4 regions of the Janthinobacterium sp. 64 genome follow, and region 1 is predicted to be linked to each of the others. Evidence: predicted binding sites of a transcription regulator. Region 1 holds the regulator's gene; each other region holds the start of a gene.
The links. Region 1 encodes sigma-54, which starts transcription at its own class of promoters, with help from an activator protein. Its sites were predicted from a motif close to TGGCANGNAANCTGCTTT; they were not measured.
Positions count from the first base shown of each region.

Region 1 (3,644 bases):
GAAGGCCGTCCTTTGAAGAAGGCCGAGATCGAAGAGCGCCTGGATAAATTGCTGGCCGACTTGCAAATTGAAAAGTTGCGAGAGAACCAGGCGCTGTCCTTGTCGGGTGGCGAGCGCCGCCGCGTGGAAATCGCCCGCGCGCTGGCCACCGACCCCCGTTTCGTGCTGCTCGACGAGCCGTTCGCCGGCGTCGACCCCATCGCCGTGATCGAGATCCAGCGTATCGTGCGCTTCTTGAAGGAGCGCAATATCGGTGTGCTCATCACCGACCATAATGTGCGCGAGACGCTGGGTATCTGCGACCGTGCCTACATCATCAACCAGGGCTCGGTGCTGGCGTCGGGACGCCCCGACGACATCATCGCGAACGAGTCGGTACGCCGGGTCTATCTGGGCGAACACTTCCGTATGTGAGCCAATGAAACAATCATTGCAGCTGCGCACTTCGCAGCACCTGGCACTGACGCCGCAGTTGCAGCAATCGATACGCCTGTTGCAATTGTCTACCCTGGAATTGCACCAGGAACTAGAGCAACTGCTGACGGACAATCCCTTGCTCGAACGCCTGGACGATCCGCTCGACCATTCGCTGCGCCTGCTGTCCGACGGGGCCCTCAGTTCCACGGCCGCGCCGGCCGAAGCGCCGCCCCAGCCGCCAGGCCAGGAGGCGCCTGCGGCGCCGGCCGAAGCGGAAGCCTTTGACGGCGAGGCGGGCGAGGGCCCGGCCGCCGCGGACGGCGGCGACAGCGACTGGAGCGAGGCGAGCCGCGGCAAGGCGCCCGACGATGAGGATTCGCGTCCGCAACTGGAGGCCCATCACTGCACCCTGCGCGAGCACCTGATGGAGCAGATGCGCGTGACGGTGCTCGAATTGCGCGACCGCGCGCTGGTCGAGCTGATCATCGACGCGCTCGACGACAATGGCTACCTGGAAGAGTCGCTCGACGACATCCTGGCGCGCCTGCCGGAAGAGCTGGAAATCGACGCCGACGAACTGCGCACGGCCTTGTCGCTGCTGCAAAGTTTCGATCCGCCCGGCGTGGGCGCGCGCAATGCGTCCGAATGCCTGGCGCTGCAGATCAAGCGTTTGCCGCACGTCGCCATGGTGACGCGGCGCATGGCCCTCGTCATCGTGGAAAAGCACCTGGCCTGGTTTGCCCAGCGCGATTTCAACAAGCTGAAAAAAGCCCTCGATTGCGACGAGGAAGACTTGCGCGAAGCGCAGACGGTGATTCGCCAGTGCAATCCGCATCCGGGCGCCGTGTTCGCCTCGGATGTGTCCGATTACGTGGTACCCGATGTCGTCGTCAAGCGCGCGCGCAATGGCTGGCAAGTCACCCTGAACAATGACGTCATGCCGCGCCTGCGCGTCAACGCCATGTACGCCAACTTGCTCAAGCAGGGCAAGGGCGAGGGCGCCATGGGTGCGCAGTTGCAGGAAGCCAAGTGGCTGATCAAGAATATGCGCCAGCGCTTCGACACCATCCTGCGCGTGGCACAGGCGATAGTAGAAAGACAAAAGAACTTTTTCTCGCATGGGGCCGTTGCCATGCGCCCCCTTGTGCTCCGTGAAATAGCTGATACACTAGGTTTACACGAGAGTACTATCTCGCGGGTAACAACTCAAAAGTACATGCTGACCCCGCACGGCATGTTCGAGTTGAAATATTTCTTTGGTAGCCACGTCGCCACCGAAGCGGGGGGCGAAGCGTCATCGACGGCGATACGGGCATTGATCGTGCAACTGACAGGAGCAGAAGACCCTAAAAATCCTTTATCCGACAGTAAGATTGCGGACATGCTGGGGGAACAAGGCATGGTGATTGCGCGACGTACTGTTGCCAAATACCGGGAAGCGTTGAAAATTCCGCCAGTGAGCCTGCGTAAGTGTTTGTAAGTTTTTTTCGGTTCCTCTGCGGGCCGGACAGGATGGACCGCACGAACCCGATCATCTTTAGGAGTGTGTATGAATCTCACCATCAGCGGACATCATCTCGAAGTGACACCAGCCATCCGTGAATACGTACAAACGAAGCTGGAGCGCGTGAAACGTCATTTCGATCAAGTCATCGATATCGCCGTGATTCTGACCGTGGATAACCTCAAAGAGAAAGAAAAACGTCAAAAGGCTGAAGTCAACCTGCGTCTGAGTGGCAAGACTGTCTATGTGGAAAGCCTGGCGCACGACCTGTACGCCGCGATCGATACCCTGATCGACAAGCTCGATAGGCAAGTGATGAAATACAAAACCAAAGTGCAAGGGCACGGTAAAGAGGCGATCAAGCATCTGCCAGACAACTCCGAGGAAGACGCCGTCGTCGCCGTTTAAGGCCACCCGCTTCCAGCAGTTGTGATCAACTAAGGGCGCACATCTTGCGCCCTTTTTTGCGCCCGTACCTGTCGAACGCAATCTTCCCCGCGCAAGGGCTAGAATGTTTGCACTTTCACTTCTTTCCTGCCTGCCATGAGCGACTTCGTCCAGACCTCCATCCGCAACCGCACCGGGCACATCGTGCTCGACCGTCCGAAAGCCTTCAATTCCCTGTCGCTGGAGATGGTGCGCGCCTTGAGCGCGACGTTGCTGGCCTGGCGCGACGATCCGCAGGTGGACGCCGTGGTGATCCGTTCCAGCAGCGAAAAAGCCCTGTGCGCCGGTGGCGACATCCGTTTCTTTTACGATGCGGGCCTGGCCACGCCGCAAGGCGGCAGTGCCTTGCTGGAAGATTTCTTTACGGAAGAATACGCCTTAAATCATGTGATTCATTTCTATCCGAAACCGTATATCGCCGTGATGGATGGCGTGGTGATGGGCGGCGGCATGGGCGTGGCGCAAGCCGGGCCAGGCAACCGCCTGCGCATCGTCACGGGCCGCACGCGCATGGCCATGCCGGAAGTCAATATTGGCTTGTTCCCGGACGTGGGCGGCAGTTATTTCCTGTCGCGCCTGGCCGGCCAGCTGGGCCTGTACCTGGGCTTGACGGGCCTGACGATCAACGCGGCCGATGCCCTGTACACGGGGCTGGCCGATGTCTACCTGCCCGAGGCGCAGATGGGGACGCTGCTGGCCCTGTTCGACTCGACGCCGGGCGAGGCCTTGCCGGTCGCTATCAAGGCGCTGGCGGCACCGTTCCAGGCCGGGGCGGGGGCTTCTTCTTTGGCCACCGCGCGCGCGGCGCTGGACCGCCACTTCGGCGCGCCTTCCGTGGCCGCCATCATGGCCTCGCTGGCGCAGGACGACAGCGCGTTCGCGGGCAAGGCCCTGGCGGCCATGCGCCTGCGTTCGCCCCTGATGATGTCGGTGACCCTGGAATTGCTGCAGCGGGGGGCTCACCTGGGCGTGGCCGATTGCCTGCGCCTGGAGCGTACGGTGGTGCGCCATAACTTCGCGCATGGCGAAGTGCTCGAAGGCGTGCGCGCGCTGGTGGTCGACAAGGACAATGCACCGCGCTGGAACCCCGTCAGCCTGGACGAGGTCGATGCAGCCATGGTGGCGCGCTTCTTTGCCCCCGTCTGGCCGGCTCAAGCGCATCCGCTGCGCCACTTGAATTAACTAGCTACGCTCGCGGTGGCGCAGGACCACGCGCTCGTTGGGGCCGAAGTATTGCGCCAGCCGTTCCGCCATGTACACGGAGCGGTGCTGGCCC
Region 1 covers NZ_PHUG01000001.1:4,266,256-4,269,899, forward strand. Annotated here, with positions in the region: gene lptB (LPS export ABC transporter ATP-binding protein) at 1-414, shown strand, start outside; gene CLU91_RS18775 (RNA polymerase factor sigma-54) at 419-1,897, shown strand; gene hpf (ribosome hibernation-promoting factor, HPF/YfiA family) at 1,967-2,329, shown strand; gene CLU91_RS18785 (enoyl-CoA hydratase/isomerase family protein) at 2,465-3,550, shown strand; gene rapZ (RNase adapter RapZ) at 3,551-3,644, opposite strand, start outside.

Region 2 (3,644 bases), 2.5 Mb from region 1:
GCCAGCTTGCCACCCGGCTACAGCGTGCAATGGTTCGAAGGCGGGCGCATGCGCCTGGCCTGCGCGCGCCTGATGTTCGACAATGCGAAGCTGCGCCTGACCATGCCCGAAGCGCACAAGGTACACCGCGACGTGATCGAGTGGGGCGCGCGCTTCAGCAGCGACCGCATCCCGGAACAGGCGCTCGGCGTGGACCCGATGACGGCGCGGCTGATGCGCTGGGTCATGCACAGCTGGCGCCGCGTGGATTTTTTCAATACCTGGCTGGGAGGCACCATTGCCCCGCGTCTGCAGATGGACTTGCTGCCTGGCCTGTATTGCGCTGCGCATTTCGTGCTGCTGGCCGAGGCGCCGCCGCGCCACATCGACGATTATGTGGCGGCGGGCAGGGCCATGCAGCGCTTCTGGCTGACGGCCACGCAGCTGGGCCTGCAGTTGCAGCCGGAACTGACGCCGCTGATCTTTGCCCGCTATGTGCGCGAACGGCGGGCCTTTTCGCGCACCGATGGCATGCAGGAAATGGCGCAGGAGCTGGCCGTGCAATGCCAGGCCGTGTTGGGGGCGGCGGCGTTCGACCGGGCCGTGTTCCTTGGCCGCATCGGCGCCGGCCCGGCGGCCCAGGCGCGCTCTTTGCGCCGGCCGCTGCACGATTTGCTGGTGGCGCCGGCCAACGGCAGAACGCTTGCGTGAACGGCATGGGTTTGCCGGTTGCCGCAGCGAAAAAAGCCGCTGAGGACATCAGCGGCTTTCAGGTGGGATGATCGCATGTCAAGCCTGGCGCTGCCCGCCTTGCTGGCGCTGCCCGCCTTGCTGGCGGCGCGCAGTCATGCCCAGGCCAAACAGGCCGATGCCGAGCAGGGCGATGGTGCCTGGTTCAGGTACTGCTGCCTGGAATAATTCCAGGCCGCCACCATCGGCCATCGCAACGAAACTGTCGGTCAGGCTGCCGCCGATGAAGCTGTTCGTATTCCCGCTGAGGGACTCCAGCGGGAAAAACGGGTTGGGGTTGATGAAAAACAACTGTCCTTGCGGCGTCAATGTGGCGTTAAGCAAAGCCTTGAAGTCGCCCTGGGCCAGGCCGGCGAAAATGTGGGCTTCGCCCACGTCGAGCGTGTAGGTCACGATCGCAAAGTCATCCCCGGAGACACCACCCACATTCACCGGCGAGCCTGCCACGTTACTGATCGACAGTGCCGTGTCCTGGTTGGGGTCGATGTACAAGGTCATGGTCAGTGTTTGAAAGTTGGCGTGGATCCCGCCAGCGAGCGTATCGGCCTGGCCGGTGATGGTAAACAGGCCATACATGCCATAGCCATTGAGGGCGTTCAGTTGCGATGGAATGCTGCCGCCATTCGGGCTGCCGAAAGCGGCCTTGGTCAGAAAGCCTGTTTCAGTGAAGGGGTCGTTGCCGCCACCTAAACCGCCAACGATGGTTTGTTCGACGCGCGCGTGATATTCAAAGCTGATGCGGTCGGCCACCACCTGATTGGCTGCGGTACCGGGGACGGAACCTTCGTTGACGGTAAACAAAGGACCAGCGAGTGCGGGTGCACTGATCAGCGCGGCGCCGATGGTGGCCGCGGAGAGAGCGAGACGCAGGAATGAGGACAGCGTTTTCATGGCATTTCCTTCAGCGTGAGGGTTGATCGGACCAGGTCACTGTGGCGAGTGCCTCAGATAACCTCATACGCCCTTGAAGCAGAATTTGTACCATGTGATATTTGCATTTGAAATCAACAGCTTATGAAAACAGGGATGCCGTTTTTCGTACTTGTGTAAAAAAAATCGACGTTTTACCCTGCCATGGCGCGGCTCGCGGGCGCCAGCCTTTCCTGTCATCGGCTAGAGTGGGGCAAAGGAGGCCACCATGCAACTACCATCCCGTCATGCCCCGCTGCGTGCGCATAGTACGCCTGAACCGGATATCCCGCCGCCACCCGAAGGCGATCCGCTGATGCCGCCACCGGAACAGCCGCCGCACACGGACCCCGTGCCCGTCGAGGAACCGACGCCGCCGCCGCCGCCCGTCAAGATGCGTTGAGCAAGTCGTCGCGCACCTGAGCGCCGAGGCCACTGCCGCGCGCCGCTTATTTTCTTTTCGGAAATGGATTGTGCGGGCGGCGGGGTCGTCACGCCAATTAAACAACAAAAATGCCAATAAACATTGCCGAGTGGATATAAATCAAGCGCTAACTGCTGTGTGTCATGTGGCCGTCACGATTCTGTTCTTATAATGAGACATCATAAAAATTCTTGTACAGGAGACCATCATGGGCAATTCCTTGCATAACAAAATCTACCTGGGCCGGCGCCCTGTGATCACCAGCAAAAACCTCGCAGCGCTGGTATTGGCGGGCGCCGTGGCTGGCTGCGGCCTGGCGTGGCTGCTGCTGCGCAGCTACAAATAAGCGCGCTCCACGCGCATTTTCAGTACGCCATCCGTGGGGTGGAGGGCGACTGAATCACGTTGCCTGTTGCCGATGCGCAGCGGGGCGCGTACCATGGGGGCCGAACACCTGGCCTTTTATGGAAAAGTAATGAAGAACGAGAAATTAACAACCGATGAATATGACGCGCTGGAGCAAGTTGCACGCGGCATCAAGACCGAGCGCCCCAGTGCTTGCGTTGCCCGCAATGCCAAGCGCCTGTCCGGCCTGAAGCTGCTCAGCTATGCACGCGATGGCCGTCTGTCCATCACGGATAAGGCACAACAACTGCTGTTCCTGCGCCGCTGCATCATGGGCTTGCGCGCCGTCGCTGCCGATCCATTGACCAAACTGGATACGGAAGTGGCTTACTTCCTGGGCAAGAAAGCCCACATCGTGGCGCGCGCCGAAGGCGAGGGGCACGACATTTCCGACAAGGGCCGCGACTCGCTGGCCGACATCGACACCCTGGGTCTTTAAGGCTCACAACCGGCCCCTGGGGCCGGTTTTCACATCTTCCCTCACTTTTAATTCCCCTTGGAGAACACTTTGGACAGCGCGATGAACTGGTCGGCCCACGAACTGACGATGACGGTCCTGATGACGCCCGATATGGCCAACTTTTCCGGCAATGTGCACGGCGGCACCATCCTGAAATACCTCGACAGCGTCGCCTACGCCTGCGCCAGCCGCTATTCGGGCAGCTATGTGGTGACCTTGTCGGTGGACCAGGTGATGTTCTTGCAGCCTATCCACGTCGGTGAGCTGGTGACGTTCCTCGCCTCGATCAATTACACGGGCACGACCTCGATGGAAGTGGGCATCCGCGTGGTGACGGAAAACATCCAGCAGCGCCTGGTGCGCCACGCCAACAGCTGCTATTTCACGATGGTGGCCGTGGACGCCAACCGCAAGCCCGTGGCCGTGCCGCCGCTGGCGCTGGAAACGCCGGAGCAGCAGGTGCGCTTCGAGCAAGCCAAGCTGCGCAAGCTGTCGCGCCAGAAGGTGTCAAAGAAATAAATGCAGCGGACATGAAAAAACGGCCACCAGAGTGATCTGGTGGCCGTTTTTTTATTGCCTGCCGCCTGTTGGCGGCATGGCGCCGTGATTAACGGTCGCCGTAGCTGCGGCGTGCGCCGTCGGTGCTGCGCGGGTTGGAACCCTTGTAGCCGCCGCCGGTGCTAGGTGCGCCGTCTTTGCGTGGTGCGCCTGGCTTGC
Region 2 covers NZ_PHUG01000001.1:1,751,561-1,755,204, reverse strand. Annotated here, with positions in the region: gene CLU91_RS07665 (nitroreductase family protein) at 1-690, shown strand, start outside; gene pepA (flocculation-associated PEP-CTERM protein PepA) at 769-1,620, opposite strand; gene CLU91_RS28225 (hypothetical protein) at 1,868-2,041, shown strand; gene CLU91_RS28220 (hypothetical protein) at 2,271-2,408, shown strand; gene CLU91_RS07655 (hypothetical protein) at 2,538-2,906, shown strand; gene CLU91_RS07650 (acyl-CoA thioesterase) at 2,988-3,446, shown strand; gene CLU91_RS07645 (DEAD/DEAH box helicase) at 3,535-3,644, opposite strand, start outside.
Region 2: the regulator sigma-54 is predicted to act here: its motif matches at 1,696-1,713, upstream of pepA (flocculation-associated PEP-CTERM protein PepA).

Region 3 (3,644 bases), 1.7 Mb from region 1:
AAAAATACACGATAGGCGCTGGCGAGCCGGCATCGTATTTCGGCAGCGGTTCGCAAAGCTTCTCCGGCTATCGTCCCGCCAATGCCGGCAGCCACTCGCGCCACAACGAATCGGTCTATGTGAATCTGGAAGCGGAAGCGACGAAAAACCTGTCCGGCGGCGTGGCCCTGCGCCATGAGCGCTACAGCGATTTTGGCAGCACCACGTCGGCCAAGGCTTCGGCCCGCTATGCTTTCACGGACGCCCTGTCCCTGCGCGGCACCGTGTCGAGCGGCTTCCGCGCGCCGTCGCTGGCGCAGCAGTACTACACCATCACCACCACCAGCTTCATCGTAAAAGATGGCATCAACACGCCGCTGGAAACAGCTACCTACGCCGTCAATACGCCAGAGGCACGCGCCCTGGGCGCGCAAGAACTGAAACCGGAAAAGGCCCGCAACTACAGCCTGGGGCTGCAATTCCAGCCTAGCCGCAACTTCACGGCATCGATCGACGCCTATCGCATCGACATCGATAACCGCGTGCTGTTCTCCGGCAATTTACAATTGAACTCCACACTGCAAAAACTCGTTTCCGCGCCTGGTGCTCCCGTCACAGCAGCACGCTACTTCACGAATGGCGTCGATACGCGCACCGAAGGCGTGGACATCGTCAGCACCTACCGCATCGACCTGCAGGACAAGGATCGTCTGGACTTCACCGTGGCTTACAACCACAACAAGAGTTCGGTGGAGCGCGTGGCGGACAACCCGGCCATCCTGACGGCCAATAACCTGAAACTGATCGACCGCCAGACCATACAGCGCGCCACGGTGGCATCGCCGAAAGACAAGTTCAGCCTGGCCGCCGACTACGGCTTCGGCATCTGGAACGTGCACGGCCTGGTGACGCGCTACGGCAGCTTCACCGTGCCGCAGAACGATGCCAAGCTGGACCAGACGTATGATCCGCAATGGGTGCTGGACGTGTCCGGTTCCGTGAAACTGGGCAAGAACTGGCGCCTGGTGGCCGGCATCGACAACGTCACCAACCGCTACCCGGCGCAAGTGACGAGCGCGGGCAACCTGAACGTCAACGGCACCCAGCCCTACAGCATCTTCGCGCCGAACGGCTTCAATGGCCGCTATTACTACGCCAAGGCGGGTTATAGCTGGTAAATAACGCTCTGCCATGCAAAAAGCCCGGAACGCAAAAGTGCGTTTCCGGGCTTTTTCATGTCTTGCGCCCGCAGGCGCTGCAGACTCAGACGCGGCGGCGGCGCGCCGCAAAACCGACCAGACCCAGGCCCAGCAGCAGCATGCCGTAGGTCGCCGGCTCAGGCACGGCCGATACCGAGCTGAAGGCGTAGAAGTTGCTCAGGCCGCGCGGCAAATTGGCGATAGTGAAGGACGTATTGGCGGCAACCGGGCTATCCCAGTGAAACAGCAATTCGCCACGGCCATAATGGATGGCCAGATAGTCGAAACTGGAGCTGACGGTAAACGAACCGGACTTGCTGCTGGCCAGCTTGCCCTGGGCGGCAATGACCAGGGAACCGGTGCCGCTGGACGGCAGGCCAAACGTGCCGCTAACCAGGCTCTGGATGTCGGCCGCGCTTTGCGGGCTGGACGGATTGGCGCCGTCAAAGACCCAGACCGTATCGGCGGCCACGGAACCATAGGTGACGTTCTTGCCGCCCACCGAGAAGCCATTCACGGCAGGATCGGTGATCTCCACCCAGCTCGCCGCCTGCGCCAATGGCGCCAGGCAAGCCGAAACGCTCAGGCACAGGCCCAGCAAAGCATGTTTAATCGTGTTCATATATTTCCTCAATTCCCATATTTCTATAATTGCAATATTAATTATTTTTTTATCATATTCTGTGCCGCTGAGCAAAAGATATCATCCAGGAAATCAAAGTGCAATAAAAGAAACAAATTTTACCATTGGTATTTTCAATCGGCCTCATCAATTTTTTGCCATGGCCGGCTATCGTGGGGCTTGCCGCCATCCATTTCCGGAAACAGGATTGTTGTAGATCCGCACATGCGGGATGGCGGGGTAGCCCTACGGCGATGGCAAAGTTTGCAGACATGCATGACCATCCTGGCACGTAATCGGCTACCATGGGTTTTACTTTTTTTGACGACGGATAAGCATGCCCAGCTGGCACCTGGCCGCCGCCGCCACACTGACGGCGCGCCACCCCATACTTTCTATCAATCACCGCCCGCGGCCATCGCCCGCGCGTCGCTCGGTGCCGTGCTCAGCCTGGACGACCGTTTCATCCGCCTGCTCGATGCTCCGGCCGGCGCGGCGTATGCCTTCGACCACACCACGCAACAACTCAAGGCGGTTGACGAATGACAAGCGATGAACTGAAAGACTTTTGCGCGGCCCTGCCCGGCGCGCAAGCCGTGCTGTACGGCCCACCGTCGAACATCCTCGTGTGTGAAGTGAGCGGCAAGAAGTTTGCCTATTTCAAGACCAGCGCACCGGAGCAGTGGCGCTTCAGCCTGAGAGTCAGCGCGGAGCGCTTTATCGAGCTGACGGACATGCCGGGCGTGAAACCGGCCCGCTATATGGGCCGCTTTCACTGGGTCACCATCGTCGACGTGGCGCGCTTCCCGGCCGATTACCTGGCGGAACTAGTGCGCGATAGCTACGCGCGCGCCGTGGCCAGCCTGACGCGCGCGCAAAGGACGGCCATCGCCTAGAGCGCTTCCTCTCCCGCCATGGCGCGGTCGATGTCTGCGCGCGTCAGGTCCGGCGCCAGTTGCAGGATGAACTCGTAGGCGTAGGCGCGCAGGTAGGCGCCGCGGCGCACGGCCAGGCGCGTCGTGTTGCTGGCGAACAGATGCGACGCTTCCACCGCCCTTAACCCCTTGTCGCGGCCATGGTCGAAGGCCATCGAAGCGACGATGCCCACGCCCAGGCCCAGCGCCACGTATTGCTTGATGACGTCGGAATCCATGGCGGTGAGGATGATATCGGTCGCCACGCCCGCCTTGGCGAACGCGTCGTCGATATGGCCCCGTCCCGTGAAGCCCTTGTCGTAGGTAATCAAGGGATACTTGGCCAGGTCTTCCAGGCGGATCGGTGAATGTTCAAGCAGCGGGTGGCCGTCCGGCACGACGATCAGATGGCTCCAGCGGTAGCACGGGAACGACACGAGGTCGGGGAACTGGCTCAGGCCTTCCGTGGCGATGCCGATATCGGTCTTGCCCGACAACACCCATTCCGCGATGTGTTCGGGCGCGCTCTGCTGCAGCGCGATGCGCACGTCGGGGAAGGCGGCGCGGAAGCCCTGCACCACTTTCGGCAGCGCATAGCGCGCCTGCGTGTGCGTGGCCGCCACCGACAAGGTCCCGCTGGTCTGGCCGCTGTATTCGAGGCTGGCCTGTTGCAGGTTTTCCGCCTCGATCAAGAGACGGTCGACGATTTTCAAGATGCCCTTGCCCGGCTCCGTCAAGCCCGTCAAGCGCTTGCCGTTGCGCTCGAAGATGACCACGCCCAGTTCGTCTTCCAGTTCGCGGATTTGCCGGCTCACGCCCGGCTGCGACGTGAACAGGGCGTTGGCCACTTCCGTCAGGTTATAGCCGCGGCGGGCCGCTTCGCGGATCGATCGCAGTTGTTGAAAGTTCATGGTGTTCCTGCCTATTAGT
Region 3 covers NZ_PHUG01000001.1:2,528,264-2,531,907, forward strand. Annotated here, with positions in the region: gene CLU91_RS11085 (TonB-dependent receptor plug domain-containing protein) at 1-1,157, shown strand, start outside; gene CLU91_RS28485 (PEP-CTERM sorting domain-containing protein) at 1,243-1,800, opposite strand; gene CLU91_RS11095 (hypothetical protein) at 2,077-2,346, shown strand; gene CLU91_RS11100 (MmcQ/YjbR family DNA-binding protein) at 2,343-2,696, shown strand; gene CLU91_RS11105 (CysB family HTH-type transcriptional regulator) at 2,693-3,625, opposite strand; gene CLU91_RS11110 (sulfate/molybdate ABC transporter ATP-binding protein) at 3,640-3,644, opposite strand, start outside.
Region 3: the regulator sigma-54 is predicted to act here: its motif matches at 1,850-1,867, upstream of CLU91_RS28485 (PEP-CTERM sorting domain-containing protein).

Region 4 (3,644 bases), 220 kb from region 1:
TAGGGACGGCGTTTCCAGTGTTCCACCTTGAAGTGACCACCCAGCGAATGGACGGCAGCCGATTCCAGCGCCTCTGCATCGCTCATGGGCGGCAGCACGCCGGGAAAGCGACTGGCCAGCATGGTCTTGCCCGCGCCTGGAGGGCCAATCATCAAGACGTTGTGACCGCCCGCGGCCGCCACTTCCAGTGCGCGTCGCGCTTGCTGCTGCCCTTGCACATCGGCAAAGTCGGGATATGCAAAAACCTGTGCTGCCAGCACGGGCTGGTGGCGTTGCAGGGCCGTGTGGCTGGCGGGCGCGGCAAAGTGCGCGCAGACCTCGAGCAGGCTGTGGGCGGGATAGATGCAGGCATCGCTGACGAGAGCGGCCTCGTCCGCGTTCGCCTGCGGCAGGATGAAGGCGCGTGGTGCGCCCGACTGGCTGCGCTGCATGGCAAAAGTCATGGCCAGCGCGCCGCGGATGGGACGCAGCTGGCCCGAGAGCGACAGTTCGCCCGCGAATTCATAGTGGTGTAATTGGTCGCCCGGCAACTGGCCGGAGGCGGCCAGGATGCCCAGCGCAATGGGCAAGTCGAAGCGGCCCGATTCCTTGGGCAGGTCTGCCGGCGCCAGATTGGCCGTGATGCGCCGTGCCGGCATCTCAAAGCCGCAATTTTGCAGCGCGGCCCGCACGCGGTCGCGCGATTCCTTCACTTCCGTATCCGGCAGGCCGACGATGGTAAATGAGGGCAAGCCATTGGCAAGGTGGACTTCGACACTTACCTCGGGCGCCTCCATGCCGGCCAGGGCGCGGCTTTTCAGGACGGCCAGACTCATCAGACTCCCCTGTGGCGCGAGCGCGGTCAGGATCAGTCTAGCGCTTGAAGCGCTGTCAGGCTTGAGATATGCCAGCAAGGCCGTGCATAACGCGACCTTGCTGGCGGTACTTTATGCCTTTGGGTCGTTCAGGCGCGTTTCCAGTTCGATCAGGCGCAATTCCAGTGCGTCGAGCTTGGCGCGGGTCTTGGCCAGCACTTGCGCCTGGATATCGAATTCTTCGCGCGTGACGAGATCGAGGCGGGCGAAGCCCTGGGTCATCATCGATTTCACGTTTTTCTCGATATCCTTGGCCGGCGAGTTTTCGATGGCCTGGTGAATCTTGCCTTGCAAGTCGTTAAAGAAGGTATTCATGTCCATGGTCAGTCCTTTTATGGTGCGGCATGTGCATCGCACCATTGCGGTGCACAGCAGTGTTAATCTGGTGCGGAAATAGGCAAATCTACAACGCTTCAGCAGTCCATACCCGCATGTCCAAGGGCTTGCAGGGTATGTATGGACGGAAATGCACCTGTCAAGGTGGCTGAGAGCTGGCACGTATTCTGCTAAAGAAGGTATGAACGCTTTGTGATCTCCAGCCAAGATTTTAAACCTCAACCGCTTTAAAAGTTCAATAAAAGGGAATCGCCATGAAGAATCTGTCCAAGAACATGACTTTAGTAGCCGCGTTGACGCTGGCCATGACCGCCGTGTGCGGTAGCGCCATGGCCCAGGATGCAGTGGCAGCGCCTGCTGCGGCCGAAGCCGTACCTGATAACGTGGTGAGCTACAACGTGGCGCTGACCAGCGATTACCGTTACCGCGGTGTGTCGCAAAGCCGCCTGAACCCGGCCGTCAGCGGCGGTGCCGACTATACCCACAATCCGACGGGCCTGTATGTCGGCACCTGGCTGTCGAGCATCAAATGGATCAAGGATGGCGGCGGCGATACCAACCTGGAATGGGATGTCTACGGCGGCAAGCGTGGCGAGATCAACAAGGATTTCACTTATGACGTGGGCGGCCTGTATTACTTCTATCCCTCGAATGGGCTGAGCACCAATGCGAATACCTTCGAGCTGTACGGCCAGCTCGGCTATGGCCCGGTTTATGTCAAATACTCGCATTCGACCACGAACCTGTTCGGTGTCGCCGACAGCAAGAACAGCGGCTACCTCGACGTGGGCGCCAACGTCGAGGTGCATGATGGCTACATGCTGAACCTGCATGCCGGGCGCCAGAAAGTCGAGCACAACGATGCCCTCAGCTACAACGATTACAAGATCGGCGTGACCAAGGATTTCGGCGTAGTGACCGTGGCTCTGGCCGCCGTCAAGGCCAACATCACGTCGCTGGCACCGAATGGCAAGAACCTGGCGAAATCCGGTCTCGTGCTGACCGTGTCCAAAACCTTTTAAGCGAGACTGCCATGAAAATGATTACCGCAATCATTAAACCGTTCAAACTGGACGAAGTGCGCGAAGCCTTGTCGGCTATCAATGTGCAAGGCATTACCGTCACGGAAGTCAAAGGTTTCGGCCGCCAGAAAGGGCACACGGAACTCTACCGTGGTGCTGAGTATGTCGTCGATTTTTTGCCAAAAACCAAGATTGAAGCGGCCGTCGATGACGCCATTGTCGACCAGGCCATCGAAGCGATCGAAGGTGCCGCGCGTACCGGTAAAATCGGCGATGGCAAGATTTTCGTCTACAACCTGGAACAGGTCATCCGCATCCGTACCGGTGAAACCGGCAACGAAGCGCTCTAAGGGGAATATTGATGCATAAAAATATAACAAAATTGCTCGCCGGGATAGCCTGCCTGTGTGCGTTTGGCGTCGCCACGCCAAGCTTTGCCGATGCGCCCGCCAAGACGGAGGCGGCCACGACCACGGCCGTCGCCGCCCCTGCCGTCACGCCCGTACCTGACGCCGCGCCCGCTGCCGCCGCGCCGGCCCCGGCCGCTGCCGCGCCAGCCGCCGCGCCCGTCGCCAACAAGGGCGATACCAGTTTCATGATGATCAGCACCTTGCTGGTGATCTTGATGACCATCCCCGGCCTGGCCCTGTTCTACGGCGGCCTGGTGCGCTCGAAGAACATGCTGTCGGTGCTGATGCAGGTGTTCATGGTGTTCGCGCTGGTCATCGTGCTGTGGTGCATCTATGGCTACTCGATTGCCTTCACGGAAAAAACCGCCTTCTTCGGTGGCTTCGACCGCCTGTTCCTGAACGGCATCTGGGATCCGGCTAAAGGCACGTTTGCCGCCGCCGCTACCTTCAGCAAGGGTGTCGTCATTCCCGAGTTCGTGTTCGTCGCTTTCCAGGGCACGTTTGCCGCCATCACCTGCGCGCTGATCGTCGGCGCCTTTGCCGAACGCGCCAAGTTTTCCGCCGTGCTCGCCTTCGTCGTGCTGTGGTTCACGTTTGCCTACCTGCCAGCGGCCCATATGGTGTGGTTCTGGACCGGTCCTGACCTGATCACCAACGCCGCCACCTCGGCCAGCGAAGCCCTGAAGGCGGGCTGGATCTGGCAAAAAGGCGCGCTGGACTTCGCCGGCGGCACCGTGGTGCACATCAACGCCGCCGTTGCCGGCCTGGTCGGTGCCATCATGATCGGCAAGCGCGTCGGCTACGGCCGCGAATCGATGGCGCCGCACTCGCTGACGATGACCATGATCGGTGCCTCGCTGCTGTGGGTGGGCTGGTTCGGTTTCAATGCCGGTTCCTCGCTGGAAGCGGGCGACGTCGCGGCCCTGGCCTTCGTCAACACCTTGCTGGCCACTGCCGCCGCCACCCTGTCGTGGGTATTTGGCGAGTGGATCAGCAAAGGCAAGCCATCGATGCTCGGCGGC
Region 4 covers NZ_PHUG01000001.1:4,485,257-4,488,900, forward strand. Annotated here, with positions in the region: gene CLU91_RS19725 (YifB family Mg chelatase-like AAA ATPase) at 1-815, opposite strand, end outside; gene CLU91_RS19730 (accessory factor UbiK family protein) at 927-1,175, opposite strand; gene CLU91_RS19735 (TorF family putative porin) at 1,445-2,212, shown strand; gene CLU91_RS19740 (P-II family nitrogen regulator) at 2,224-2,562, shown strand; gene CLU91_RS19745 (ammonium transporter) at 2,574-3,644, shown strand, end outside.
Region 4: the regulator sigma-54 is predicted to act here: its motif matches at 1,347-1,364, upstream of CLU91_RS19735 (TorF family putative porin).